One region of the Variovorax sp. 01T432 genome, then DNA from elsewhere that is predicted to be linked to it. Evidence: riboswitches for the same ligand, from Rfam matches in the RefSeq annotation. Region 1 holds a riboswitch; the other holds the start of a gene.

Region 1 (14,505 bases):
ATCAGCCGGACAGCCTGCGAGCGCGAAGCGGCAAGGCCGCGTTCGACGAGCAATTGATCTGCGCGCACTGCGATTCGCCGCGGGCGATCAATAACGGTAGGTATCCGGCTTGTAGGGGCCGTTCTTGTCGACCCCGATGTAGGCCGCTTGCGCATCGGTCAGTTCGGTCAGCATGGCGCCGACCTTCTTCAGGTGCAGGCGCGCCACCTTCTCGTCGAGGTGCTTGGGCAGGACGTAGACCTTGCCGGCCTGGTAGGCGTCCGGCTTGGTGAAGAGTTCGATCTGCGCAATGGTCTGGTTTGCGAACGACGAGGACATCACGAAGCTCGGGTGGCCCGTACCGCAGCCCAGGTTCACGAGGCGGCCCTTGGCCAGCAGGATGATCTTCTTGCCGTCGGGGAAGGTGATGTGGTCGACCTGCGGCTTGATCTCTTCCCATTCGTACTTCTCGATCGACGCGACGGCGATTTCGTTGTCGAAGTGCCCGATGTTGCAGACGATCGCCTGGTCCTTCATCGCGACCATGTGTTCGTGGCGGATCACGTCGCGGTTGCCCGTGGTGGTCACGAAGATGTCGGCCTTGTCGGCGGCGTACTCCATCGTCACGACCTTGTAGCCTTCCATCGCGGCCTGCAATGCGTTGATCGGGTCGATTTCGGTCACCCACACTTGCGCACTCAGCGCGCGCAGCGCCTGGGCCGAGCCCTTGCCCACGTCGCCATAGCCCGCCACGCAGGCCACCTTGCCGGCAATCATGACGTCGGTCGCGCGCTTGATGCCGTCCACCAGCGATTCGCGGCAGCCGTAGAGGTTGTCGAACTTGCTCTTGGTGACCGAGTCGTTCACGTTGATGGCGCGGAACAGCAGCGTTCCCTTGGCGCTCATCTCGTTCAGGCGATGCACGCCGGTGGTGGTTTCCTCGGTCACGCCGATGATCTCGGCGGACTTGCGGGTGTACCAGGTCGGGTCCACGGCGAGCTTGGCCTTGATCGCCGCGTAGAGGATGCGCTCTTCATCGCTGGTCGGACTGGCCAGGACGCTCTGGTCCTTCTCGGCGCGCTGGCCCAGATGCATCAGCAGCGTGGCATCGCCGCCGTCGTCCAGGATCATGTTCGGGCCTTCGCCGGGCGCACCCTTGGGTGCGAAGTCGAAGATGCGGTGGGTGTAGTCCCAGTAGTCTTCGAGGGACTCACCCTTGATCGCGAAAACCGGGGTGTTCGTGGCGGCAATGGCGGCGGCGGCATGGTCCTGCGTCGAGAAGATGTTGCAGGAAGCCCAGCGCACGGTGGCACCGAGGGCCTGCAGCGTCTCGATCAGCACGGCGGTCTGGATCGTCATGTGCAGCGAGCCGGTGATGCGCGCGCCCTTGAGCGGCTGGCTCTTCGCGAATTCCTCGCGGATCGACATCAGGCCGGGCATCTCGGTCTCCGCGATGCGGATTTCCTTGCGGCCCCAGGCGGCAAGAGAGAGGTCGGCGATCGCCTGGTCGGCGGTGGCAACGGGGGTGGGCTTGAGAACAGCGCTCATGAAAACTCCAAAGCAAGCTTGAAAGATGCCGCTGCGTTCGGGGAAGGACTCACCGCGAGAACAGCGGGTGAGCGTGGTTGCGATGTGGTCCGAGCCTCACGCCTGACGGCGCTGCAACGCTCCTCGGAAGCGGGATTTTAGCGCGCGCCGGTTTTTCGGCGCCAGCGGCGATTTCCCGTTCGCCCTAGACTGCATCGCCGACCCTCAACCATTGCGCCCCGGCGCTCGACCATGTTCAAAGTCAATGCCCTCGCCACTTCGTTCCTGATCGCCGCCTCGGCGGCATCGCCGCTCCCCGGATGGGCCCAGACGCCAGCCGGCGCGACGGCGCAGCCCACCGTGCGCGTACGCGGCGTCATCGAAAGCGTCGATGCGACCTCGATCACCGTGAAGGACCGCAGCGGCGAGACCGTCACGATGGCGCGTCCCGCCGACATGAACGTGTCGGAGGTCATTCCTCTCACACTGGCCGACATCAAGCCCAACAGCTTCATCGGCACCGGCGCGATGCCGCAGCCGGACGGCACCCAGCGCGCGCTCGAGGTCCTGGTGTTTCCCGAGGCGGCGCGCGGCACCGGCGAAGGCCACCGCCCCTGGGACTTCATGCCCCAGAGCACCATGACCAATGCCACCGTCTCCACGCTCTCGGCTGCGCCCTCCTCGGTTCCGGGCGGCCAGAAGCTGGTGCTCAAGTACAAGGGTGGCGAGCAGACGGTCATCGTGCCGCCGGGCACGCCGGTCGTGACTTTCAAGCCGGCCAACAACGACCAGGCGGCGCTGGTGGTCGCCGGCGCCAAGGTGGTCATCACGGCGCAGGTGAAGGACGGAAAGCCCACCGCCTTGCGCATGCTCGTCGGCCGCGACGGCTTCTCGCCACCGTTGTAGCCCTGCTCGCTAAAATTGCAGGCTTTGCGTCCAGCAGCCCGCGCCCGTGAGCGTGCTCCGCGTTCACCCCATGACATACGCTTCCGAAACCCGCCGCCGCCGCACCTTCGCGATCATTTCCCACCCTGACGCGGGCAAGACCACGCTGACGGAGAAGCTGCTGCTGTTCTCCGGCGCGATCCAGATCGCCGGCTCCGTGAAGGCGCGCAAGGCCACGCGGCACGCCACCTCCGACTGGATGGAGATCGAGAAGCAGCGCGGCATCTCGGTCGCGTCGTCGGTGATGCAGATGCTCTATCGCGATCACGTGATCAATCTGCTCGACACGCCCGGCCACAAGGATTTCTCGGAAGACACCTACCGCGTGCTGACGGCCGTCGATTCGGCGCTGATGGTCATTGATGCAGCGAACGGCGTCGAGGCGCAGACACGCCGGCTGATCGAGGTCTGCCGCCAGCGCGACACGCCCATCATCACCTTCGTCAACAAGATGGACCGCGAGGTGCGCGAGCCGCTCGAACTGCTCGACGAAATCGAGCGCGAACTCGGCATGCCTTGCGTGCCGATGACCTGGCCCGTGGGCCAGGGCAAGAGCTTTGGCGGCATCATCAACCTGCGCACGCACGCGATGACGGTGTTCGAGTCGGGCAGCGAACGCCTGCCGCAGGACTTCGAGGCCATGCCCCTGGCCGACCGTGAGAAGCTGCACAAACGCTTCGGCAATGAGTTCGACACCGCGATGGAGAGCATGGAACTCGCCACCGGCGCGTCGCCCACCTGGGACCGCGAAGCCTTCCTCGCCGGCAAGCAGACACCCGTGTTCTTCGGCTCTGGCGTCAACAATTTCGGCGTGATGGAAGTGCTCGACGCGCTGGTCGATCTCGCCCCGCCGCCGCAATCGCGCACCAGCACCACGATGGTCAACAGGCAGCCGGTGGTTCGGGAGATCCAGCCCGACGACAAGGAGTTCGCCGGCGTGGTGTTCAAGGTCCAGGCCAACATGGACGCCAACCACCGCGACCGCATCGCCTTCGTGCGCATGGCGTCGGGCAAGTACACGCCGGGCATGAAGCTCAAGGTCCAGCGCACGTCGAAGGAGCTGCGCCCGACCAGCGTAGTGACCTTCATGAGCCAGCGCCGCGAAGCGGTCGAAGAAGCGTATGCGGGCGACATCGTCGGCTTCACCACGCACGGCGGCGTTCAACTCGGCGACACCATCACCGACGGCGCCTCGCTGCAGTTCACCGGCCTGCCCTTCTTCGCGCCCGAGCTCTTCATGACGGTGATCCTCAAGAACCCCCTGCGCACCAAGCAGTTGCAGCAAGGGCTGGCGCAGCTCGGCGAAGAGGGTGCGATCCAGGTGTTCCGCCCTGAGGTCGGCGGCCCGATGCTCCTCGGCGCGGTCGGCCAGCTCCAGTTCGAGGTCGTGCAGCACCGGCTCAAGACCGAATACGACGCCGACATACGGCTGGAGGGCTGCCAGTACACCGGTGCGCGCTGGATCACCGCCGACACCCCGGCCGAGCTGCGCGCCTTCGTCGACGCCTACCCCGCGCGCATGGCGCTGGACGCCGCCAACACGCTGGCCTACCTTTGCACTTCGCCCTACGACGTGCGCTTGGCGCAGGAACGTTTCCCGAAGATCCATTTCCACCCGCTGCGCGAGCATGCAGGCCTGGCACTGCAGAGCGCCGGATGATGGACCCGCTGGCCGCCTGGCCGGCCGAGGACCGGCTAGCGCTGATCGGCGTCTTCACCGATATCGATGACACCCTGACCACAGAAGGGGCGATCACGCCCGACGCGCTGCAGGCGCTGCGCGACCTGAAGGCCGCTGGCCTGCATGTCGTCGCCATCACCGGCCGGCCGGTCGGCTGGAGCGAAGCCTTTGCGGCCGCGTGGCCGGTCGATGCCATCGTGGCCGAGAACGGCGCCGTGGCGCTCATGGCTTCGGCGCGACAAGGATGCCAAGCGCCAACCCGGTTGTATCAACAGGACGCCGCCACGCGCGCGGCCAATTTCACGCGCATGCAGCGCGTGCTGTCGCGCATCGAACGCGAGCTGCCCGGCGTCGGCCGGGCGGCCGATTCGCTGGGACGCGAGACCGACATCGCCATCGACCACAGCGAACTTGCGCGGCTCGAGGACGCACAGATCGCCGCCGTCGTCGCCTTGATGAAGAGCGAGGGAATGCACGCCACGGTGAGCAGCATCCATATCAACGGCTGGTATGGCGACAACGACAAGCTCGAAGGCGCACGCTGGATCGTGCGTGAACTCTGGGGGCGCAAGCTCGACGAGGAGATGGACCGCTGGGCCTATGTGGGCGATTCGACCAACGACGCACTGATGTTCGAGCGCTTCAGGCACAGCGTGGGCGTCGCGAACATTCGCCGCTTCGCGCGCGCATTGCCGCACCTGCCGCGCTACGTCACGCGGGGCGAGCGCGGTGCCGGCTTCGCCGAGGTGGCGGCCGCCGTGCTCGCCGCCCGCACGGGCCTCACTGAACGGTGAAAGCAATCGGCCTGGCGCGCGCCAGGACGTTGCCCGAGGCCGCGTTGTTCATGAGTTCGAGCCGTGCGTTGTATTCGCCCTTGGGGGGATTGAGCCAGACCTCCGTCTGGCCGCCATCGAGTTCGATGATCTCGGGCTTCTGCCCCGGACGTTCCAGCGTCAGGCGGAAGTGCCCTGTGTCCGGCAGCCTGGGGCCCGCATGCGATACGTTGAAGCCGCTCGCATGCAGCTGGACGCGCATCGGCAATCGGGCCGTCGCGTGGTCCGCCGGGCTCAGGAATTCGATGCGGGGTTCGCCGAGCAGGCTCGCCGGGGCGACGCCCTTGTTCTGCTTGCTGACGGTGAACCTCAGCGGCTTGCTGTAGACGAAATACGGAATGTGCCCCTGGTCGGCCAGCACCAGGCGCATGGTGTAGGTGCCCGGCTGCAGATCCACCACCGTCTCCATCTGCCCCTTGCCGAAGTGGATGTACTGGTCGGTGAAGGGCAGCGGCTTCTTGAAGTCCAGCGGCAGCGGCTGGTTGATCAGAAGATGGTGATGCCCGGCCATGCCCGCCATCTGGCCGGCGGGAACGATGCCGCGCATCGAGAGGCCGAAGCGCGCGACGAAGGGCGCTTCGAGAGTGGCGCCGTCCTGCAGATTGGTGAAATAGGCCTCGGGCGACCGACTGGGAGGCGGCACCACCCAGGGGTGAACGATGAGCTCACCGCTGTCAGCGGCGATCGGTTGCTGGGCTGCGCCCAGACTCGCCAGGGCCAGCAGCCAGGCAGAGAGCAGGAACTTCCCCACCGCGACGTTGCGACGCACACGAATGGCCATGCAGGCATCTCCTCCAAAGAGATGCGGATTCTCCCATTGGTTTACCGCGCGTGCGCTTTCACCCACCGAACGATGTCGGCCGTCCCCATGGCGCCGGCCTGCCGCGCCACCTCGCGGCCGCCGCGAAACAGGACCATGGTGGGAATGCTGCGGATGTTGAAGCGTGCGCCCAATGCCGGCACCGCCTCGGTATCCACCTTTGCGAGGCGCACTTGCGGCTCGAGCTGTGCCGCCGCCTGCTCGAAGGCCGGCGCCATCTGGCGGCAGGGCCCGCACCAGGGCGCCCAGAAATCGACCACCACCGGGATTTCGTTGCGGCCGACGTGGCGATCGAAGGCGGCCTCGTCCAGCGCGGTGGAATGCCCGGTGAAAAGCGGCTTGTGGCAACTTCCGCAATCAGGCGCGCTCCCCAATTGCGCGCTGCGCACGCGGTTGGTGGTGTGACAGTGCGGACAGACGATGTGCAGCGATTCGCTCATGGTGCGCTCCGGTTCGGACATGCAGTGGAACTTGGGACGAGCGGTGCAAATGCAAGCTGAACTTTCAGGACATCTTCCATGGGGTCGATGCGCCAGGGGTCGCCAGCCACGGCGGCCTCAGGCTGCGTGCTGCATGAAGCCGTCGAGCACGTTGACTGCGTTGACCCCCACCTCGGCGACGGCATAGCCGCCCTCGAAAACAAACACCGTCGGCAGACCGGGCCGCGCCAGGTCCTCGCCGACGCGCAGGTAGTCGGGCGTGGCGAGCGTGAAGCCGGCAATCGGGTCGCCCGCGAAGGTGTCGAGCCCGAGCGACACGACCAGCGCGTCCGAGCTGAAGTCCGCAATGCCGCGCAGCGCGCTTCGCAAGGCCTCGCGCCAGGTTGCGAAGTCAGTGCCGCGCGCCAGTGGCAGGTTGTGATTGAAACCCAGGCCCGCGCCCGCCCCGCGCTCGTCCGCGTAGCCCAGGTAATACGGATACTCGGTATGCGGATCGCCATGGAGACTGGTGAACTGCACGTCGGCCCTGTCGTAGAAGATGGCCTGCGTGCCGTTTCCATGGTGGTAATCGATGTCGAGCACGGCGACGCGTTCGGCGCCCGCGTCGCGCAGGGCCTGCGCCGCGATGGCCGCGTTGTTGAGAAAGCAGTAGCCGCCGAAGAAATCGGCGCCGGCATGGTGTCCCGGCGGGCGCGTCAGCGCAAAGGCCGCGCGCTCGCCGTCCAGCACGCGGCGGGTCGCCGTCAACGCGCAGGCGGCGCCCGCGCGCGCCGCGGCCCAGGCTCCCGAAGTGAGCGGCGTACCCGCGTCGTACGAGAACAGGCCCAGGCGTGCCGGGAAGCTCGCTGGCAGCACGTCCGATCGAAAGGTACGAATCGGCCAGTACGAAGGCAGGGCATCGCGTGCGACATTGGCTGGGTCGAGCGCCACCCATTCCTCCCACGCCTTCGACAGGAAGTCCAGATAGCGCGGCGCATGGACGCGGGCGATCGCGGCCTCGTCGAACAGATCCGGCAAGGTGATGGCGCCCAGTTCGCGCTCCCTCAGTTCCCGCAGCACGTAGTCGGCGCGCGCCGGCACCTCAAAACACGGCACCAGCTCGCCACGGAACATCTCCACCTTGCCGTGGTGCAACGCATGCAGGTCGTTGTAGACGGTGTGCATCAGGCCTCTCGACGTATCGGGGCCGGCGGGACCGGCTTCTGCGCAGGCAGCGTCAACACGACATGCCGCTCCCGCGAGCGGGCCAGCACCGGAGCCAGGGCAACGCCGGTGTGCGTGCCGAGCCTCACCACCTCTTCCGGCGGGGCCGCGGCGACCACCCGGCCACCACCATTGCCGCCTTCCGGCCCGAGGTCGATCAGCCAGTCGGCCTCCGCGATGACGTCGAGATCATGCTCGATCACGACCACGCTGTGGCCGCCGTTGACCAGGCGGTGCAGCACATGGATCAGCTTCTCGACATCGGCCATGTGCAGCCCGACCGTCGGCTCGTCCAGCACATAGAGCGTGTGCGGCGCCTTGTTGCCGCGCCGCGCGATATCGTCGCGCACCTTGCTGAGTTCGGTCACGAGCTTGATGCGCTGCGCCTCGCCGCCGCTGAGCGTCGGCGAGGGCTGGCCCAGCGTCAGGTAGCCCAGTCCCACGTCCTTCAGGAGCTGCAGCGGGTGGCTGATGTTGGGCATCGCGGCGAAGAACTCGACCGCCTCATCGACCTCCATCTGCAACACGTCGCCGATGCTCTTGCCGCGCCAGCTCACGGCCAGCGTCTCGGGGTTGAAGCGCGCGCCATGGCATACCTCGCAGGGCACCTTCACATCGGGCAGGAAGCTCATCTCGATGGTGCGAACGCCCGCGCCATCGCAGCCGGGGCAGCGCCCCTCGCCCGTATTGAAGCTGAAGCGGGCCGGCCCATAGCCGCGCGCCTTGGCTTCGAGCGTGTCGGCAAAGAGCTTGCGGATCGTGTCCCAGAAGCCGATGTAGGTCGCCGGGCAGCTGCGCGGCGTCTTGCCGATCGGCGTCTGGTCGACCTCGAGCACGCGATCGATGGTCTCGTAGCCCTCGACGGCACCGCAGCCCACCCACTTCGGCCGCTTGCGCGCCGCATCGGCATCGCGGCCGGCCTTGGTCATGCGCTGGACCACGATGGCGTACACGTTGGCGAGCAGCACGTCACGTGCAATGGTCGACTTGCCCGAGCCGCTGACGCCCGTCACTGCCACGAGACGATGCAGCGGAAGAGAGACCGTGACGTCCTGCAGGTTGTGAAGGTTGGCACCGCTCACCGTCAGCCAGCCCGGCGCGCCGGGCTCGGGCGGCGGCACGAGGCGCCGCGGATGCAAGGGGTGCCTGATCGCATCCCGCAGGTAGCGACCGGTCTGCGACTGGCTCGCGCCCTCGATGTCGGAGACCGAGCCCTGCGCGACCAGGTGGCCGCCGCGCTTGCCGGCGCTGGGCCCGATGTCGATGATGTGGTCGGCGCGCCGGATCGTGTCCTCGTCATGCTCCACCACCACCAGCGTGTTGCCCTTGTCGCCGAGCTTGTGCAGCGCGTTCAGGAGGATCTGGTTGTCGCGCGCATGCAGCCCGATGGTCGGCTCGTCGAGCACATAGCAGACGCCCTGCAGGTTGCTGCCGAGCTGCGCGGCCAGCCGGATGCGTTGGGCCTCGCCGCCGCTCAGCGTCGGCGCGCCGCGGTCGAGCGTGAGGTAGCCGAGGCCGACTTCCTCCAGGAATTCGAGCCGGCTCTTGATCTCGGGCACCAGGTCGCGCGCGATTTCACCTTGCCGGCCGGTGAGCACGAGGCCTTCGAACCATGCGCGGATGTCGCTGACGCTCATGCGCGCAAGCTGCGTGATGCCGATGCCGCCCTCCGCCCCGAACAGCACGGCACGCGCGGTGGCGTTCAACCGCGTGCCCTCGCAGGTCGGACAGACAGCATCCGCCACGTCTTCCACCTCGGGCTCCGCGAAGGTCTGCTCGCGCCCCTTGTTGTCGTCCGACAGCACCGAATCGTCGAACACCTTGCGCTGTTCCTTGGTGAGCTTGACGCCGGTTCCCACGCAATCCGGGCACCAGCCATGCTTGCTGTTGTAGGAGAAGAGGCGCGGGTCGAGTTCCGCATAGCTGGTACTGCAGACCGGACAGGCCCGCAGCGTGGAAAACACGTGCGTGCGGCCGATGCCCGCCGTCGGCGCGTTGGCCATCATGGCGCCGCGCAACCCGGTGAGCTCGCTCAACACATGGACCACACCCTTTCCGTGCTCCAGCGCCTTGGTCAGAGCCTGGCGCAGCGCCGTTTCCTCCGCGGGAAGCACGTCGAGGCTCGCCACGGGCAGCTCGATGTTGTGCTCCTTGAAGCGGTCGATGCGCGGGAAGCCGGTGGTCGGCAGGAACTCGCCGTCGACGCGCAGGTGGGTGTAGCCGCGCGGCCGCGCCCAATCCGCCAACTCCGTGTAGACGCCCTTGCGGTTGCTCACCAGTGGCGCCAGCAGGCCGATGTGCTGGCCCTTGAAGTTCTTCAGCAGCTGCGCGGCAATGCTGTCCGGCGTCTGCGGCTGAACCGCGGCGCCGTCGTGGATGCAGTGCTGGATGCCGAGCTTCACATAGAGCAGCCGCAGGAAATGCCACACCTCCGTCGTGGTGCCCACCGTGCTCTTGCGCCCGCCCCGCGACAGGCGCTGCTCGATCGCCACCGTGGGTGGAATGCCATAGACCGCATCGACCTCCGGCCGGCCGGCGGGCTGCACGATGCTGCGCGCATAGGCGTTGAGCGATTCGAGATAGCGCCGCTGCCCCTCGTTGAAGAGGATGTCGAAGGCCAGCGTCGATTTGCCCGAGCCGCTGACCCCCGTCACCACGCTGAACTTGCCGCGCGGAATGTCGACCGACAGGTTCTTGAGGTTGTGCTCGCGGGCATTGACGATCTGGATCGCCTCGCGCCCCGCCGCCGGTTGCACGCGCGCCGCATAGGAACGCGCCGCGCGCTCGGCGACCTTGTAGGCGCCGGGTCCGACGGCCAGTTCGTAGTCGGCCAGCGCCGCGCCGGTGAGCGACGCGCGGTTCTCGCGCACCTGCTCGGGCGTGCCCACCGCCACCACCTGGCCGCCGCCCTCGCCGCCTTCGGGCCCGAGGTCGATCAGCCAGTCGCTCGCGCGGATGACATCCAGGTTGTGCTCGATGACCACCAGCGAGTGGCCCGCGTCCAGCAGCTTGCGCAGCGCGCGCATGAGGCGCGCGATGTCGTCGAAGTGCAGGCCGGTCGTCGGCTCGTCGAACAGGAAGAGCGTGCCCTTGCGCGCCAGCGGCTGCCGGCTCGATGAGCCGCTCTTCGCGGCTTCGGCGAGGAAGCCCGCCAGCTTGAGACGCTGCGCCTCGCCGCCGCTGAGGGTCGGAACGGGCTGGCCAAGCTTCACGTAGTCGAGGCCGACGTCGGCGATGGGCTGCAGCACGCGCAGCACTTCGCGGTCGGCTTCGAACAGCGCGGCGGCTTCGGCGACGGTGAGATCGAGCACGTCCGCCACATTGAAGCTGCGCTGGCCGCGCTCGATCGTCACCTCGAGGAGCTCCGGCCGGTAGCGCTTGCCGTCGCAATCCGGGCAGCGCAGATAGACGTCGGAGAGAAACTGCATCTCCACGTGCTCGAAGCCGGAGCCGCCGCAGGTCGCGCAACGGCCGTCGCCGCTGTTGAAGCTGAACTTCGACGCGGTGTAGCCGCGCTGCCGCGAGAGTGCCGCCGTCGCGAAGATCTCGCGGATCGCGTCCCACGCGCCGACGTAGCTGGCGGGATTCGAACGTGCCGTCTTCCCGATCGGCGACTGGTCGACGAAGACCACGTCGCTCAGCATGTCGGCGCCGAGCAGGCGGTCGTGCGCGCCGGGGGTTTCGGTGGCCTTGCCGAAGTGACGCATCAGCGCGGGCGCCAGCACGTCCTGCACCAGCGTCGACTTGCCCGAGCCGCTCACACCGGTGATGCAGACCAGCCGCTGCAGCGGCAGTTCCACCGTCACGTCCCGCAGGTTGTGCTCGCGCGCGCCTTCCAGGATCAGGCGTGGCGTGCTGTCGCTGACCATGCGGCGAAAGCCCATGCCGATTTGCTTGCGCCCGCCCAGGTACTGGCCGGTCAGCGTATCGGCGTCGCGCAGTTCGTCGGTGCTGCCGTCGAACACGATCTGGCCGCCGCGAATGCCCGGGCCCGGCCCCATGTCGATCACGCGGTCGGCGGCCAGCATGACAGCCGGGTCGTGTTCCACCACCACCAGGGTGTTGCCCGCATCGCGCAGGCGCAGCATGGCCTCGGTGATGCGGTTCATGTCGCGGGGATGCAGGCCGATGCTGGGCTCGTCGAGCACGAACAGCGTGTTGACCAGCGAGGTACCGAGCGCCGTCGTGAGGTTGATGCGCTGCACTTCGCCGCCGCTGAGCGTGCGGCTCTGGCGGTCCAGCGTGAGGTAGCCGATGCCCACGTCGTGCAGGTAGCGCAGGCGGGTGGTGATTTCGTCGAACAGCAGCTTGAGAGCCTGCACGTCGCCCTCGCTGACCGTGCTGCTGTTGCCGTGACTCTCGATGCCGTCGAACAGGCGCCGCAGCCGTTCGATCGGCAGCAGCATCAGGTCATGCAGGCACAGGCCCGGCAGCGCCTCCAGCTGCTCGCGCGACCACTTCACGCCGACCGGCATGAAGCGCCTGGCGGGGTCGAGCACCGCATCGGCGTCTTCCTTGCTGCCGATGCGCCAGAGCAGGCTTTCGAGCTTGAGGCGCGCACCAGCGCAGGTCGGGCAGGGCGTGTAGCTGCGGTACTTGGACAAGAGCACGCGGATGTGCATCTTGTATGCCTTGCTCTCCAGATAGGCGAAGAAGCGGCGCACGCCGTACCACTGCTGGTTCCACTTGCCCTTCCAGTTCGGCGAGCCTTCGATCACCCAGGCCTGCTGCTCGGGCGTCAGCTTGTTCCAGGGCGTGTCGCGTGGAATACCGGCGGTCTCGGCATGGCGCATCAGATCGTCCTGCGCCTCTTTCCACGCCGGCGTCTGGATGGTCTTGATCGCACCGGCACGCAGCGTGAGCTTGTCGTTCGGAATCACCAGGCCCAGGTCGACGCCGATGACGCGGCCGAAGCCGCGGCAGGTGTCGCAGGCGCCCACGGCCGAATTGAAGGAGAACATCGACGGGATCGGATCGGTGTAGCGAATGTCGCTTTCCGGGCAATGGAGCCCGGTCGAGAACTTCCAGATCTCGGGGGCCGCGCCCTCCTCCGCCGGCAGTGCATAAACGGTGAGCCGTCCGCTGCCGCGCTTCAACGCCACTTCGATCGCCTCGACCACGCGCGCCCGCTCGGCATTGGCGATGCGGAAGCGGTCAGCCACCACGTCCAGCACCTTGCGCGGCCCGGTCGGTGTGGCGACTTCACGCTCGGCCTGTACGCGCGTGAAGCCGCTGGCCGAAAGCCATTGCGTCACTTCCTCGGCGGTGGTGCTTCCCGGCAGTTCGACCGGGAAGGTCAGCACCACGCGCGAGTCGCCCGCCGCGGCAGCGCGCGCGGCCAGTTCGGCATAGATGGTGTCCGGCGAATCGTGCCGCACCGGCAACGCCGTCTCGCGGTCGAAGAGCTGGCCCGCGCGCGCGAACAGCAGCTTCAGGTGGTCGTTCAGCTCCGTCATCGTGCCGACCGTGGAGCGGGACGAGCGTACCGGGTTCGTCTGATCGATCGCGATGGCGGGCGGCACGCCCTCCACCTTGTCGACCGCCGGCTTGTCCATGCGATCGAGGAACTGGCGCGCATAGGCCGAGAAGGTCTCGACATAGCGCCGCTGGCCTTCGGCATAGAGCGTGTCGAACACCAGGCTGGACTTGCCCGAGCCGCTGGGCCCGGTGACGACCGTCATCTCGCCGGTGCGGATGTCGAGGTCGAGATTCTGGAGATTGTGCTGACGTGCACCGCGAATCCGGATGGAGCCCTGTGTCATGAATGCCTTGGGGGGTGGGGCAGACATTCTAGGAACGATGGCTCCGGCGCTTGTGCGGCCTCTCAATGGGCTGTGGCCGGGCAGGGTTTCCACGGATTGGGGTTTGCGCCGAACTATTAACAAATAGACACATTTTCGGCGCTCGCGAAGGGCGCCCTCCCCGAAAGGTTCTTGATGATCAGGTTTCGCGCCCTCTGTACGGCGGGCTTCTTCGCGCTCTCGAGCCTCGGCGCCGCGGCGCAGATACTGATAGGTCAGACGGCTGGCATGACCGGATCGGTGGCCGCGAGCGTGAACGAGACCATCGTCGGCGCGCAGCTGGTGATCGACGCCGTCAATGCGCAGGGCGGCATCAACGGCGAGAAGATCGAGGTCCTGCGCATGGACGACGCCTTCGACGTCAAGCGTGCCGGCGAGAACGCTCGGGTGCTGATCGAAGACAAGAAAGTGGTGGCCCTGTTCATGAGCCGCGGGACGCCGCATTCGCAGGCCATCATCCCCTGGCTCGACAGGTACGACGTGGCGCTCATCGGCCCCTCCACCGGCGCGATGGTGCTGCACAAGCCGCTGCAGAAGCATGTGTTCAACGTTCGCTCGACCTACCAGCGCGAAGCGGAAAAGGCCGTGCAGCATCTGCTCACCATTGGCGTGACCCGTATCGCCGTGGTGTACGTGACCGATTCCTTCGGCACGGATGCGCTGGAAGGCGCGATGACCGGTTTCAAGAAGGCCAAGGCCGCTCCGGCGGTGTCGGTACCGGCCGACCGCGAAAAGCCCGATTACGCCGCGATCGTGCCGAGGATCGCCGGCGCCAACGCGCAGGCCGTCGTGTGGATCGGCTCTGGCCTTGCCGTGGTCGACGGGATCAAGGCGCTGCGTGCGGCGGGCTCGACGGCGCAGGTCGTCACGCTGTCCAACAATGCATCGTCCGGGTTCATCAAGCAATTGGGCGCGGCGAGCAGCGGCGTGATCGTGACCCAGGTCTTCCCCAACGAGCGCTCGATCGGACAGCCGATGGTCAAGGAGGCGCTCACGCTGGCGCGCGCCAAGGGCCAGAGCGAGGTGTCACCCGCCGCGCTCGAAGGCTTCGCATCGGCCAAGGTGCTCGTGGAGGCCTTGCGCCGCGCCGGCCCCAAGCCCACGCGCGCAAAGATCGTCGCGGCGCTGGAGACCATGCGCAACTTCGACCTGGGCGGCCTGGAAGTGAGCTACTCGCCCGCCGACCACAGCGGCATCGATTTCGCCGAGCTTTCAATCATCAGCGAAGGCAAGTTCAAACGCTGACCCGCCGCCAGGACCGGCGCATTTCCAGAGA
Region 2 (14,505 bases), on a different contig from region 1:
GCTGGGCGCCCAGGCCGAGCGGTCGTTCGCGCGACCACACGACGTCCACCCACAGGTCCAGCCCGTTCGACAGGTTCTCGAAGGGGATCTCGACCAGCGCACCGGCGGCGACGTGCGGGCGGACGAAGTTGCGCGGCAGCCAGCCCCAGCCGAGGCCCGCCGTGAGCAGGCTCAGCGCCGCGAGCGCGTTGTCGGCGCGCCAGACGTGGCGCGCGAAGACGAAGCGCGGGTCGCTGGTGGCGAGATCGCGCCCCGCCACCACGATCTGCCGCGTGGTCGTCAGGTGCTCCTCGCGCAGGCGCCCGCCGGCGGCGGCCAGGACCGGATGGTCGGGCGCCATCACCGCGACCATCGTGTCGTTGGCCACTTCCTGAAAGCCCTCCCGGCCGTCGAGGCTCGGGCGCTCGAACACCAGCGCGAGCTGCGCGCGGCCGCTGTGCAGCAGCTCCAGCGCGTCGGCCTGCGGGGCCGCCAGCACCTCGACTTCCAGCAGCGGGTATTCCTGCGCCAGCGCGGCCAGGGGACCGCTCCAGGGCGCGGCCAGCAGTTCGGGCGCGATCGCCAGCGTGAGCCGGTTCTCGAGGCCCTGCGTCAGCGCGAGCGCCTGGACTTGGAGCTGCTTCAACTGGGCGGCGAGCAGCCGCGCCTGCGGCTCCAGCGAGCGCGCCGCGGGCGTGGGCTGCGGTTCGCGGCCGGCGCGGTCGAACAGCGGCAGGTCGAGCTCGGCCTCCAGGGTCGCGATCGCCATGCTGACGGCCGAAGGAACCCTGCGCAGCGCCCGCGCCGCGGCCGAGAAGGAGCCGTGGTCGAGCACGGCGAGGAACACCTGGACGTTGTCGCTGGAAAAGCTCATGCCGGCCTATCTATCAAATTTTCTGAAGGAACATGACTTTTTATATCAGAGATGCGCACATAAAGTCGCTGCAAACATCGATCAAGAAGGAAGATTCATGCAAGGGCTCAAGCGCCGCGTCGTCTACATCACGCTCTACGAAGGCATTGCCATCGTCGCGGCCAGCGTCGGGCTTTCGCTCGTCTCGGGGCAGGGGATGGGCCATTCGGGCGTGCTGGCGGTCGTCGCGTCGGTGATCGCCGTGGTCTGGAATCTGGCCTTCAATGCCCTGTTTGAGCGCTGGGAGTCGCGCCAGGCGGTGCGCGGGCGCGGCGTGCGGCGGCGCATCGCCCATGCGGTCGGCTTCGAGGGCGGGCTCATCGCCTTCCTGGTGCCGATGTTCGCCTGGGGGCTGGGCGTGAGCCTCTGGCAGGCGCTGGTGATGGACCTGGGCCTGGTCGCGTTCTTCCTGGTCTACACCTTCGTCTTCAACTGGGTCTTCGACCTTCTGTTCGGCTTGCCCGCATCGGCGGCCGGGGCGGCGCAGCCGGCGTAAAATCCGCGCTCCCCAAGGAGCGTTGCAGCGCGGGCCGTCGCCATTCGACGGCGCCGCGTCAGGCTTGGGCTTCCAGCCACTGGATTGCAACGACGCTCGCCTGAACCCACGTTGCGCAGGTGAGCCCATGTCTACTTCCGATTCTTCCGCCCTCCCGGTCCCCTCCATGAAGCTGTCCGGCCTCGAGCCCGTGCAGATCGGCGAGGGCACGCTGTTCGTCAACATCGGCGAGCGCACCAACGTCACCGGCTCCAAGGCCTTCGCGCGAATGATCCTCAACGGCCAGTTCGAGGAAGCGCTGGCCGTGGCCCGCCAGCAGGTCGAGAACGGCGCGCAGGTGATCGACATCAACATGGACGAGGCCATGCTCGACAGCAAGGCCGCGATGGTGCGCTTCCTGAACCTGATCGCGAGCGAGCCCGACATCGCGCGCGTGCCGATCATGGTCGACAGCTCCAAGTGGGAAGTGATCGAGGCCGGCCTGCGCTGCATCCAGGGCAAGGGCATCGTCAACTCCATCAGCATGAAGGAGGGCGAGGCGCAGTTCATGCACCAGGCCAGGCTCGTGCGGCGCTACGGCGCGGCGGCGGTCGTCATGGCCTTCGACGAGAAGGGCCAGGCCGACACCTACGAGCGCAAGATCGAGATCTGCGAGCGCGCCTACCGCCTGCTGGTCGACGAGATCGGCTTTCCGCCCGAGGACATCATCTTCGACCCCAACATCTTCGCGATCGCCACCGGCATCGAGGAGCACAACAACTACGCCGTCGACTTCATCAACGCCGTGCGCTGGATCAAGCAGAACCTGCCGGGCGCCAAGGTGTCGGGCGGCGTGTCGAACGTGAGCTTCAGCTTCCGCGGCAACGACCCGGTGCGCGAGGCGATCCACACCGTGTTCCTGTACCACGCGATCAAGGCGGGCATGGACATGGGCATCGTGAACGCGGGCATGGTGGGCGTCTACGACGACCTGGAGCCGACGCTGCGCGAGCGCGTGGAAGACGTGGTGCTCAACCGCCGCCCCGACGCCGGCGAGCGCCTGGTCGAGGTGGCCGAGAGCGCGAAGAGCGGCGCCAAGGACGAGAGCAAGAAGCTCGAATGGCGCGGCACGCCGGAGAACTTCGTGCACGTCAACCAGCGGCTCTCGCATGCCATGGTGCACGGCATCACGGACTTCATCGTCGAGGACACCGAGGAGGCCTACCAGCAGATCCTGGCCACGGGCGGGCGGCCGCTGCACGTGATCGAGGGCCCGCTGATGGCCGGCATGAACATCGTCGGCGACCTGTTCGGCCAGGGCAAGATGTTCCTGCCGCAGGTGGTGAAGTCGGCGCGCGTGATGAAGTCCGCCGTGGCCCACCTGATTCCCTACATCGAGGAAGAAAAGCGCCAGGACGAAGCCGCGGGACGCGACGTCCGCACCAAGGGCAAGATCGTCATCGCCACCGTCAAGGGCGACGTGCACGACATCGGCAAGAACATCGTCACCGTCGTGCTCCAGTGCAACAACTTCGAGGTGGTGAACATGGGCGTGATGGTGCCCTGCCACGAGATCCTCGCGCGGGCGAAGGTCGAGGGCGCGGACATCGTCGGGCTCTCGGGCCTGATCACGCCCAGCCTGGAAGAGATGCAGTACGTCGCCGGCGAGATGCAGAAGGACGATCATTTCCGCATCCGGAAGATCCCGCTCATGATCGGCGGCGCCACCACCAGCCGGGTGCACACGGCGGTCAAGATCGCGCCGCACTACGAAGGGCCGGTGGTCTACGTGCCCGATGCATCGCGCAGCGTGAGCGTGGCGCAGTCGCTGCTGTCCGACCAGGCCACCAGCTACATCGACGAGCTCAACGCCGACTACGACAAGGTGCGGCTGCAGCACGCCAACAAGAAGCAGACGCCCATGTGGCCGCTCGCCAAGGCGCGGGCGAACAAGACGCCGATCGACTGGTCGAGCTACACGCCGCCGGTGCCCAAGTTCATCGGCCGCCGCGTGTTCAGGAACTTCGACCTGAGCGAACTCGCCAGGTACATCGATTGGGGGCCGTTCTTCCAGACCTGGGATCTGGCGGGTCCGTTCCCGGCCATCCTGAAGGACGAGATCGTCGGCACCGAGGCCGTGCGCGTCTACGCCGACGGCCAGCGCATGCTCAAGCGGCTGATCGAAGGGCGCTGGCTGACCGCCAGCGGCGTGGTCGGCTTCTGGCCGGCCAACACGGTGAACGACGACGACATCGTGCTGTACACCGACGAGTCGCGCACCGAGGTGGCGCTCACCTGGTACGGCATGCGCCAGCAGACCGAGAAGCAGGTGATCGAAGGCGTGATGCGTCCGAGCCGCTGCCTGGCCGACTTCGTCGCGCCGCGCGAGAGCGGGCTCAAGGACTATGTGGGCGTGTTCGCGGTCACGGCAGGCCTGGGCGTCGAGAAGAAGGAGAAGTATTTCCTGGACGATCTCGACGACTACTCGGCCATCATGCTGAAGGCGCTGGCCGACCGGCTGGCCGAAGCCTTCGCCGAGGCGCTGCACCACCGGGCGCGCACCGACCTGTGGGGCTACGCGGCCGACGAGGGCTTGAGCATCGAAGACATGATCCGCGAGAAGTACCGCGGCATCCGGCCGGCGCCGGGCTACCCCGCCTGCCCCGACCACAGCGTGAAGCGGCAGATGTTCGAGCTGTTGAACTGCAACGAGATCGGCATGATCCTGACGGAAAGCCTTGCCATGATGCCTGCGGCCAGCGTGAGTGGTTTCCAGCTGAGCCATCCCGCCGCGACCTACTTCAACGTCGGCAAGATCGGGCGCGACCAGCTGCAGGACATGGCCGCGCGCCGCACGGAGAGCGAATCCGACCTCGAACGGCTCCTCGCGCCGAATCTTTGACTCACCCCCAAGGCTTCGCGCACTTCGTGTCGCTGCGCCTTCCCCCTCACCGGGGGCAACATCGGCGGCCCGGCGGAGCCGGTTCCGCGGTGTTTCTGGGCTCACCCGGCCCAGGCTTGGCCGGACCGGCGTCGCTCAGTGGGCGCCGGAGACCACGGTGGGCACCTCGGTGGCGGGGGGCGTGTTGCGGCTGCGGCCGCAGCGCACGATGCCGTCGATCATCACCATGCCGACGCCCGGGAGGTCGCCGAGCCGCACGCTTTCGAGCAGGCCCGCCGCCGGCGAGTGCTGCGCGCGGTCCATGAAGACGAAGTCCGCGTCGCGGCCGACCTCGATCAGGCCGCAGTTGAGCTTGCGGATGCGCGCCGTGTTGCCGGTCGCGAAGCAGAACACCAGCTCGGCCGGGATGTTGGCGATCGACGACAGCATCGCCACCATGCGCAGGATGCCCAGCGGCTGAACACCCGAACCGGCCGGCCCGTCGGTGCCGAGGATCACGCGGTGCGGACACTTCAGGTCCAGCGCCGCCCTGGCCGCCGCGATGGCGACACGCTCGTTGCCGTTGTGCACGATCTCGATCGCGCGCGAGGACTTCTCGCACAGCTCGCACACGTGCGCCTCGGGCAACGAGGTATGGCCACCGTTGATGTGGCCGATGATGTCGGCGTCGGCTTCGAGCACCACATCCTTGTCGATCAGGCCCGAACCGGGAATCGAGGGGCCGCCCGTGTGGATGGTGCTCTGGATGCCGTACTTGCGCGCCCAGGCCACCATCTCTTTGGCCTCGTAGCCCGCCTTGACCGAGCCCAGGCCGACCTCGCCGAGCAGCCCGACGCCGGCCTCGGCCAGCTCCTTGAAATCGCTCTCGACCATGCCCTTCTCGATCACCGGCGCGCCGGCCAGCACCTTGACGCCGCCGGGGCGGAAGTTGTCGAAGGCGCGCTGCGCGGTGATGGCCAGCGCCTTCAGGCCCACGATGTCCTTCGGCCGGCCGGGCAGGTGCACCTCGCCGGCGGAGATCATGGTGGTGACGCCGCCGTTCATCGTCGAATCGATCCAGCCGAGCTGGCTCTGGCGCGGCGTCCAGTCGCCGAACACGGGGTGCACGTGGCTGTCGATCAGGCCGGGCGCCACGCAGGTCCCGCGCACGTCGATCACGGTCTGCGCGCCTTCGAGGTCGCAGTCCTTCTCCTTGCCGACCGCGACGATCAGTCCGTCGTTGACGACGATCGTGTCGGCGTCGAGGATCGGCTTGTCGATGTCGCCCGAGAGCAGCAGGCCTATGTTCCGGATGACGACCTTGCCCGACTTTGCGCCGGTTGCGACTTCTGCCATTTCTTTGCCTCGTGGGGTGGGGTGGTTTGTGTTTCCGCGTCGGAAGCGCCCGCGTCGACCGTGCGCAGCACGGTTTCGATCACGAAGTCTTCCCAGTGCGCGACGGCCTCCGGCGTCTCCAGGGGCTCGCCCAGGAAGGCGGTCAGCGTGTGCCGGTTCGACGTGTAGAAGTAGCCGGTCGACGCGATCAGCAGGTAGAGATCGCGCGCCGCCACGTCGCCGCGGAACAGGCCCTGCTCGGCGCCGCTCTCCAGCAGCTTCTGGATGATCGAGATGGCCCGCGAGGAATACTCGCGCGCGCGCAGCGACTTCGCGACGTGCCGGCCCTTGTGCAGGTTCTCGGTGTTCAGCAAGGTGACGAACTCGGGGTTCTTGCGGTAGTAGCCGAGCACGAAGCGGATCACCGCCGTCAATGCCTCGACCGGCCGCGTCGCATCGAGGTCGATCGCCGCCTCGGCATCGTCCATGCGCCGGTAGATGCCTTCGAGCACGGCGATGAAGAGGCCTTCCTTGCTGCCGAAGTAGTAGTAGATCATCCGGTCGTACGACTTGGCGGCCTTGGAGATCTTCTCGACGCTGCCGCCGTCGTAGCCGTACTTGGCGAACACCTTCGTGGCCGCCTTCAGGATGCTGTCGCGCGTGGCCTGCGCGGCCGCCTCGCGCACGCCGGTGCGGCGTGTCGGCTTCGCGGCGGCCTTGCGCTCGGCCATCATCGACTCCTGCGCAAGGCGGCCCAGCGGCCGCCGCCGGGCCGCCCCAAGGCGAGCCGCGCCTCCCCCCCGCGGGGTGGCGAAGCACACGAAGTGGCAAGCCGGGGGGCTGTCATTTCTCGGCGAAGGCGCGTTCGACCACGAAGTCGCCGGGAGTCGAGGTGTTGCCTTCCTTGAAGCCGCGCGCTTCGAGGATGTGCCTCGCATCGACCAGCAGGCCCGGGCTGCCGCAAAGCATCACCCGGTCTTCGGCGGGATTGAGCGGCGGCAGGCCGAGGTCGTCGGTCAGCTTGTTGTTCTCGATCAGGTCGGTGATGCGGCCCATGTTGCGGAACTCTTCGCGCGTGACAGTCGGGTAGTAGAGCAGCTGCTTCGCGATCATCTCGCCCAGGAATTCATGCTTGGGCAGGTGGTCCGTCACGAGGTCGTGGTACGCCAGCTCATCGACCTGGCGCACGCCGTGCACCAGGATGACCTTCTCGAATTTCTCGTAGGTGTCGGGGTCGCGGATGATGCTCATGAACGGTGCGAGGCCTGTGCCGGTGCCGAACAGGTAGAGCCGCTTGCCGGGCAGCGTGTAGTCGATCAGCAGGGTGCCCGTGGGCTTGCGGCCGACGATGACGGTGTCGCCCACCTGGATGTGCTGCAGCTTCGAGGTGAGGGGGCCTTCCTCGACCTTGATGCTCAGGAACTCAAGATGTTCCTCGTAGTTGGGGCTCACGATGCTGTACGCCCGCAGCAAGGGCTTGTTGTTGACCTTGAGGCCGATCATCGTGAAATGGCCGTTCGAGAAACGCAGCGCGGGGTCGCGCGTGGTGGTGAAGGTGAACAGGCGGTCGGTCCAATGGTGGACGCTCAACACGCGTTCTTCGCTGAAAGCACTCATAGGGATCAGGGCTGGTTATGAATGAAAGGGAACCCGCCGATTGTCGGCGACCGCCGCGAAAACACCATTGCAAGCATCGGACCTGTTTGCTACATTGACCTTCAATGTAGTGATTGCCACATGAAAGTGTAGGGAATGCTACACAAACGTCAATTCCGGCACAAGCGGGTTCCCGGCACATTTGTTGCACACCCGTCTGTCTCCATTGGCCCGTTCTCCACGAGATCCCCGCGATGACCGAACACACGAAGACAGACGGATTGCCCGGCATGGACATGCCGGTGATGCCCGAGGCCACCGGCCGGGCGCCCCTGCGCAACGAGCGCATGAACGCGGCCAAGGTCGAGTGCAACGCCTGCCCGGTGCTGTGCCAGATCTCCGAGGGGCGCACCGGCGCCTGCGACCGCTATGCCAACCGCGAAGGCGTGCTGGTGCGCGTCGACCCAGTCGTGCTGCTGCGCCGCGAACTGGCGAGCGAATCCCCGGCGCTCGTTGCCTTCGCGAAGTCGGGGGCGGCCGAGACGCCATCGGCCGATCCCGACTGGAACGGCGATCTCCTGCACGCCGACGAGGTCTTCGTGACCGGCGTGGGCTCCTCCACCACCTATCCCGACTACAAGCCGGCGCCCTTCATCGTCGCCTCGAAGGCGCAGGGCGTGGACATGGTCACGGTCGTCACCGAGGGCATCTTCAGCTACTGCAGCTTCAAGGTGAAGATCGACACCGACCGCTTCCTGGGCGCCGAGCAGGCCAATGTGCGCTATCGCGGCGAAGTCGTCGGCCATGTCACCACGGCCGAATACGGCTCCCAGATGCTGTCGCTCGGCGGCGTGCACCACCTCACCGGCGGCAGCAAGAAGGAGGGCCGCATGACGGTCGAGCTGATGCAGCTGCTGGGCAACAAGAAGCCCGTCGAATGCGTGATCGACGGCGGCGCCAGCATGGTGATCCAGGCCGGCCGCGCGCCCATCGTCAACGGCGTCGAGGAGAAGCGCATGCGCGTGGGTTGCGGCTCGGCGGCCATCGGCATCTTCGCGCGCCAGTTCTTCGGCCAGGCCGACGAGGTGGTGGTGGTCGACGACCACATCACCGGCGTGCTGACCGAGCACCAGGCCGGGCGCTGTCTCGACATGCTGCCCTCGGGCATCCAGATGCGCGGGCGCAAGTCGACGCCGGGGCGCTACTTCCAGGTGGCCAACCCCGGCAACGGCTGGGGCGGCACCGACATCGACGATCCGCTCTCCATCATCGAAGGCTGGGAGGAGGGCGTGGCGCGCCCGGGCCTGCGCCTGCTGATGACTTCGACCACCGGCGAGCATGCGCAGTGGTACGTGCTCGACGAGCAGCTGCGGCCGGTCGAGCAGGAGATGCCGGCGGAGGTGCGCCGCATCGTCGCGCGCATCGGCGAGAACTGCGAGCCATCGCTGTGCAGCGTGCTCTTCCTCGGCGGCGCGGGCGGCAGTCTGCGCGCCGGCGTCACCGAGAACCCGGTGCTGCTGACGCGCGCGATCAAGCGCGCGCTGGTCAACGTGACCTGCGGCGGCGCGCCCGCCTATGTGTGGCCGGGCGGCGGCATCACGGTGATGGTGGATGTGCTGCGCATGCCGGACGACAGCTTCGGCACGGTGCCCACGCCGGCAATCGTCGCGCCGATCGAGTTCAGCATGCGGCGCGACGATTACGCCGCCCTCGGCGGTCACATGGAGCATGTGTTCTCGCTCGAGCAGGCGCTGGCGCGTGGCGCCTGGCAGGCCGACGGCGCGCCGCTCGCGCGCCAATGGCTGCGCATGGACGCCGCCAATCCCTGGCCTCTTGGGCAAGCCCCGATGCTCGGCTGAATGGACCTCCTCCCATGAGCGCCCAACGCAGCGCACTCGAAGGCGGCCGCTGGCACCTGAACCACGGTCCGATCGATATCGTGGCCGAGGCGCACGGTGAGGCCGCGGCCGTCGCCGCCGCGCACGAATCGGCGTGGCAGCGCTTCGGCACGGTGCTCGGCGAACTGGTGGCGGAGCTGCCCTTGCTGCGGCAGCCCGTGGGCGCGGCCTGCCCGCTGCAGGGCCGTGTCGCGTGGCGCATGTGGCAGGCTTGCGCGCCGTTCCGCGCCGGCTTCATCACGCCGATGGCGGCCGTCGCGGGCGCGGTCGCGCAGGAGCTCATCGCCTGCTACGAGCGCCCCGGCGTCGAGCGGGCGTGGATCAACAACGGCGGCGATATCGCGCTGCATCTTGCGCCCGGCCAGTCCGCGCGCGTCGGGCTGTTCGCCGACCTCGCCCGCTTCGATCCGAGCGACGGCGCGCCGCTCGCGACCGATGGCCAGTTCGAGGTCGGCGCCGCGCTGCCGGTGCGCGGCATCGCCACCAGCGGCTGGCGCGGGCGCAGCTTTTCGCTCGGCATCGCCGACAGCGTGACCGTGCTCGCGGCCACCGCCGCGCAAGCGGATGCGGCGGCCACCGTCATCGCCAACGCCGTGAACGTCGACGACCCCGGCATCCACCGCCTGCCCGCGAGCGCGTGCAAGGACGACAGCGACCTGGGCGACATCCCGGTGACCACGGGCGTCGCGATCCTCGCGCCCGCGCAGGTGCGCCGCGCGCTGGATGCGGGCGCCGCGCGCGCCGCCGCGCTGCAGCGCGGCGGGCTCGTGTGGTCCGTCGTGCTCGTTTGCCAGGGGCAGTGGCGGCTCGTCGAGCCTTTAAGCTCGCAGGATCCCGGCGCCCCGCGCCTGGCGGACCGAAGTGCCGACGATGCAGTTGGTTCAGTATTTGCTTAACGAAAAGCAGGGCTTCTTTTCATGATCGATATACGTCGCGTCTTCACCCATGTCGAGCACATCCACCACGAGTTCGGGCCGCGCGCCGCGACGCCGCTGGTGCGTGGCGCCATCGGCGCCGTGCTGACCAATCCTTTCGCGGGCCGCTACGAGCCCGACATCCTGCCGATGATGAGCCTGCTCGATCCCGTGGGCCTCGACATGGCGCACCGGCTGCACGCCGCGATGGGCGTGCCGCTGGAGCAGATCGCGACCTACGGCAAGGGGGCCATCGTCGGGGCGGAGGGCGAGCTTGAGCATGGCGCGCTGTGGCACGTGCCCGGCGGCTATGCCATGCGCGAGCTGCTCGGCTGGAAGGGCGACCGCAATGCCTACCGCAAGGGCGAGGCGGAAGAGAAGACGGGGCAGCCCGCGAATGCGCTGTCGATCGTGCCCTCGACCAAGAAGGTGGGGCCGCCCGGCGCCACGCTCGACGTACCGCTCACCAACATCAACGCCAGCTACGTGCGCGGCCAGTTCGATGCGATCGAAGTGCGCGTGCCCGGCGCGCCGGCGGCGGACGAGATCGTGTTCATCCTCGCGATGTCCACCGGCTACCGCATCCACGAGCGCGTCGGCGGCCTGCGCGCCGAGAACATCACCAAGTGGGATGGATTGAGATGAAACACCCCCGAAGCGCCTGCGGCGCCTCCCCCTCAAGGGGGCGATACCGGCGGTCCGGCAAAGCCGTTGTGGCCGCTGCCGGCTTGAACCGCCTGCGTCGGTTCCCAACGAAATGAACAAAGGAAAGTCAATGAAGGCCAACATTCGCAAGCTCGTCGTTCAGGTCGACGAGACCCGCAAGGAAATGGGCAAGACCATCGAGCCGCCGGCGCGCCGCGCGGTCGCCATCGCGGTGATCGAGAACCCCTACGCCGGCCGCTACAGCGAATCGCTCGACGAGCTGATCGCGATCGGCGAGGAGCTGGGCGCGCTGCTCGGGCAGAAGGCCGTGCAGGCGCTGGGCATCGAACCGGGCCAGGCGCAGAGCTACGGCAAGGCCGCGATCGTCGGCGAAGGCGGCGAGCTCGAACACGCCGCCGCCATCCTCCATCCCAAGCTGGGCGCGCCGCTGCGCCTGGCGGTGGAGAAAGGCGCGGCGCTCGTGCCTTCCAGCAAGAAGCGCGGCACGCTCGGCACCGCCATCGACGTGCCGCTCGGCCACAAGGACGCGGCCTTCGTGCGCAGTCATTTCGACGCCATCGAGGCCCGCGTGTCGGACGCGCCCCGCGCCAACGAGATCGTCGTCGCGGTCGCCGTCACCGACAGCGGCCGGCCGCTGGCCCGCATCGGCGGCCTGCAGGTCTCCGAGATCAAGGGCGAGGATGGTCTTCGCTGACCGTCCGATCCCGCTGCATCCTTCCAGCCGCACCTCTTTCTTCCGTTCGACCTCCAGGAGTTTTTTGATGAATCCATTGCGTCATGTGTTCACCGCGGCCGCTGTCGCCACGCTCGCCACCGCACTCGTCCCGGCGCACGCGCAGGGCGTGATCAAGATCGGCGAGATCAACAGCTACAAGGCGCAGCCCGCCTTCCTCGAGCCCTACAAGAAGGGCATGGAACTGGCGGTCGACGAGATCAATGCCGCGGGCGGCGTCAACGGCAAGAAGATCGAACTCATCAGCCGCGACGACAACGCCAACCCCGGCGACGCCGTGCGCGTGGCCGAGGAACTGGTCTCGCGCGAGAAGGTCGACATGCTGACCGGCACCTTCCTGTCGAACACCGGCCTGGCCGTGGCCGACTTCGCCAAGCAGAAGAAGTTCTTCTTCCTCGGTGGCGAGCCGCTGACCGACAAGATGACCTGGCAGGGCGGCAACCAGTACACCTTCCGCCTGCGCCCCGGCACCTACATGCAGGCCGCGATGCTGGTGCCCGAAGCGGTCAAGCTCAAGAAGAAGCGCTGGGCCGTCGTGTACCCCAACTACGAATATGGCCAGTCTGCCGTGGCCGCCTTCAAGCAGCTCATGCAGGCCGCGCAGCCCGACGTGGAATTCGTCGCCGAGCAGGCCACGCCGCTCGGCAAGGTCGATGCCGGCAGCGTGGTGCAGGCGCTGGCCGATGCCAAGCCCGACGCCATCTTCAACGTGCTCTTCGGCGCCGACCTCTCCAAGTTCGTGCGCGAAGGCAACACGCGCGGCCTCTTCAAGGACCGTGAAGTGGTGAGCGTGCTGACCGGCGAGCCCGAGTACCTGGACCCGCTCAAGGACGAGGCCCCCAACGGCTGGATCGTCACCGGCTACCCCTGGTACGGCATCACGACGCCCGCGCACAAGGCCTTCGAGCAGGCCTACCAGGCCAAGTTCAAGGACTACCCGCGCCTGGGCTCGGTGGTGGGCTACAGCATGATCAAGTCAGCCGCCGCGGGCATCGCCAAGGCCAAGAGCACCGACACCGAGAAGCTGGTTGCCGCCTTCAAGGGCCTGCAGGTGGACACGCCCTTCGGCAAGATCACCTACCGCCCCGAAGACCATCAGTCGACGATGGGGGCCTTCGTGGGCCGCACCAAGAACGAGGGCGGCAAGGGTGTGATGGTGGACTACGTCTACCTCGACGGTGCGGATGCGAAATACCAGCCCTCCGCTGCCGACGTCAAGAAATCGCGCGCCGCCGATTGACATGTTGCTCGCCCCCAGGCTGCGCGCACTTCGTGTCGCTTCGCCCTTCCCCCGGCGGGGGCGGGCCGGCCGCTTCGGGCGGCCGGGCGCGGCGGCCCTCTCGCATGAATGCTGCGTTCCGAGGATCCTTGCATGAGCTTTTCTGGTTTCATCGTCCAGCTGTTGAACGGGCTTGCCAGCGCGTCGTCGCTCTTTCTGGTGGCGGCGGGGCTGTCGCTGATCTTCGGCGTCACGCGGATCGTTAACTTCGCGCATGGCTCGTTCTTCATGGTGGGCATCTACATTGCCTACACATTGGTCGACCGGCTCGGCACGGGCCTGGGCTTCTGGCCGGCGCTGGTGATGGCCGCATTGGCCGTCGGCGTGCTCGGCGCGCTGATCGAAATGGTGTTGCTGCGGCGTATCTACAAGGCACCCGAACTCTTCCAGCTGCTCGCCACCTTCGCGCTGGTGCTGGTGATCAAGGACGCCGTGCTGTGGCTCTGGGGCCCCGACGAACTGCTCGGGCCGCGCGCGCCGGGGCTTTCGGGCTCCGTCATGATCCTGGGGCGGCAGTTCCCGTCCTATGACCTGTTCCTGATCGTCGTCGGGCCACTGGTGCTCGGGCTGGTCTGGATGCTGCTCACCCGCACGCGCTTCGGCACGCTGATTCGCGCCGCGACGCAGGACCGCGAGATGGTCAGCGCGCTCGGCGTCAACCAGGCCTGGCTCTTCACGGCGGTGTTCGCGCTGGGCGCGCTGCTGGCGGGCCTCGGCGGCGCCTTGCAGTTGCCGCACGAGCCGGCGACGCTGGAGATGGACCTCAACACCATCGGCGCGGCCTTCGTGGTGGTGGTCGTCGGCGGCATGGGCTCGATCCCCGGCGCCTACGCCGCCGCGCTGCTGATCGCCGAGATCAAGGCCATCTGCATCTGGCTCGGCGTGGTCGACATCCTGGGTGTCAGCATCTCCTTTTCCAAGCTCACGCTGGTGGTGGACTTCCTCGTGATGGCCATCGTGCTGGTGTGGCGCCCCTGGGGCCTGTTCGGCAAGCCGCAGGCACCGAGCCGCTACGTGGGCATGCAGGAGGAGCCGCTGCGCCGGCCGGGCAAGGCCTATCTGTGGGCCGCCGCGGCGCTGGGCCTCGTGCTCGTGCTGATGCCTCTTCTCACCGCCGACTCGCCCTATACGACGGTGCTGATGATCGACCTGATGATCGCCGCGCTGTTCGCGACCAGCCTTCACTTCATCATGGGGCCGGCCGGCATGCACTCCTTCGGCCATGCGGCCTACTTCGGGCTCGGGGCCTACGGCGCCGCCTTGCTGGTGCGCGCCGTCGGCCTGCCGATGGAGCTCGCGCTCATCGTCGCGCCGCTGGTGGCGGCGGCGGGCGCCTTCGTCTTCGGCTGGTTCGCGGTGCGGCTGTCGGGCGTGTACCTCGCGATGCTCACGCTCGCCTTCGCGCAGATCACCTGGGCGATCACCTACCAGTGGGACGACTTCACGGGCGGCAGCAACGGGCTGACGGGCGTGTGGCCCTCGGCCTGGCTGTCGGACAAGCGCATCTACTACTGGCTCACGCTCGTGCTGGTGGGCCTGGGCGTGCTGTGGCTGCGCCGCGTGCTGTTCTCTCCCTTCGGCTATGCGTTGCGCGCGGGGCGGGACTCGGCGCTGCGCGCCGATGCGATCGGCATCGACGTCAAGCGCATGCAATGGGCCGCCTTCGTGATCGCGGGCACCGCGGCCGGGCTGGCCGGCGCGCTCTTCGCGTTCTCCAAGGGCAGCATTTCGCCGGAGACGCTGGGCATCGGCAAGTCGGTCGACGGCCTGGTGATGGTGCTGCTGGGCGGCATCCAGACGCTGGCGGGGCCGGTGGTCGGCGCGGTCACCTTCACC

What was found. A riboswitch is a leader RNA that binds a small molecule or an ion and turns the genes downstream of it on or off. The one in region 1 is predicted to bind S-adenosylhomocysteine.
Region 2: another riboswitch for S-adenosylhomocysteine. It lies ahead of metH (methionine synthase); the one in region 1 lies ahead of ahcY (adenosylhomocysteinase).

What each region holds. Positions count from the first base shown of each region.
Region 1 covers NZ_JBFTPS010000057.1:11,711-26,215, forward strand. The annotation lists gene AC1DNF_RS29580 (TlyA family RNA methyltransferase) at 1-68, opposite strand, end outside; gene ahcY (adenosylhomocysteinase) at 88-1,527, opposite strand; S-adenosyl-L-homocysteine riboswitch at 1,590-1,657, opposite strand; gene AC1DNF_RS29590 (hypothetical protein) at 1,759-2,412, shown strand; gene AC1DNF_RS29595 (peptide chain release factor 3) at 2,483-4,111, shown strand; gene AC1DNF_RS29600 (HAD-IIB family hydrolase) at 4,111-4,926, shown strand; gene AC1DNF_RS29605 (DUF4399 domain-containing protein) at 4,913-5,746, opposite strand; gene trxC (thioredoxin TrxC) at 5,788-6,225, opposite strand; gene AC1DNF_RS29615 (histone deacetylase family protein) at 6,343-7,389, opposite strand; gene uvrA (excinuclease ABC subunit UvrA) at 7,389-13,190, opposite strand; gene AC1DNF_RS29625 (ABC transporter substrate-binding protein) at 13,365-14,474, shown strand.
Region 2 covers NZ_JBFTPS010000036.1:37,954-52,458, reverse strand. The annotation lists gene AC1DNF_RS23960 (LysR family transcriptional regulator) at 1-853, opposite strand, end outside; gene AC1DNF_RS23955 (PACE efflux transporter) at 951-1,388, shown strand; S-adenosyl-L-homocysteine riboswitch at 1,397-1,493, shown strand; gene metH (methionine synthase) at 1,555-4,269, shown strand; gene AC1DNF_RS23945 (amidohydrolase family protein) at 4,405-5,604, opposite strand; gene AC1DNF_RS23940 (TetR/AcrR family transcriptional regulator) at 5,550-6,314, opposite strand; gene AC1DNF_RS23935 (ferredoxin--NADP reductase) at 6,427-7,200, opposite strand; gene AC1DNF_RS23930 (6-hydroxynicotinate reductase) at 7,434-9,038, shown strand; gene AC1DNF_RS23925 (UPF0280 family protein) at 9,053-9,973, shown strand; gene AC1DNF_RS23920 (amino acid synthesis family protein) at 9,995-10,636, shown strand; gene AC1DNF_RS23915 (amino acid synthesis family protein) at 10,767-11,351, shown strand; gene AC1DNF_RS23910 (ABC transporter substrate-binding protein) at 11,419-12,630, shown strand; gene AC1DNF_RS23905 (ABC transporter permease) at 12,763-14,505, shown strand, end outside.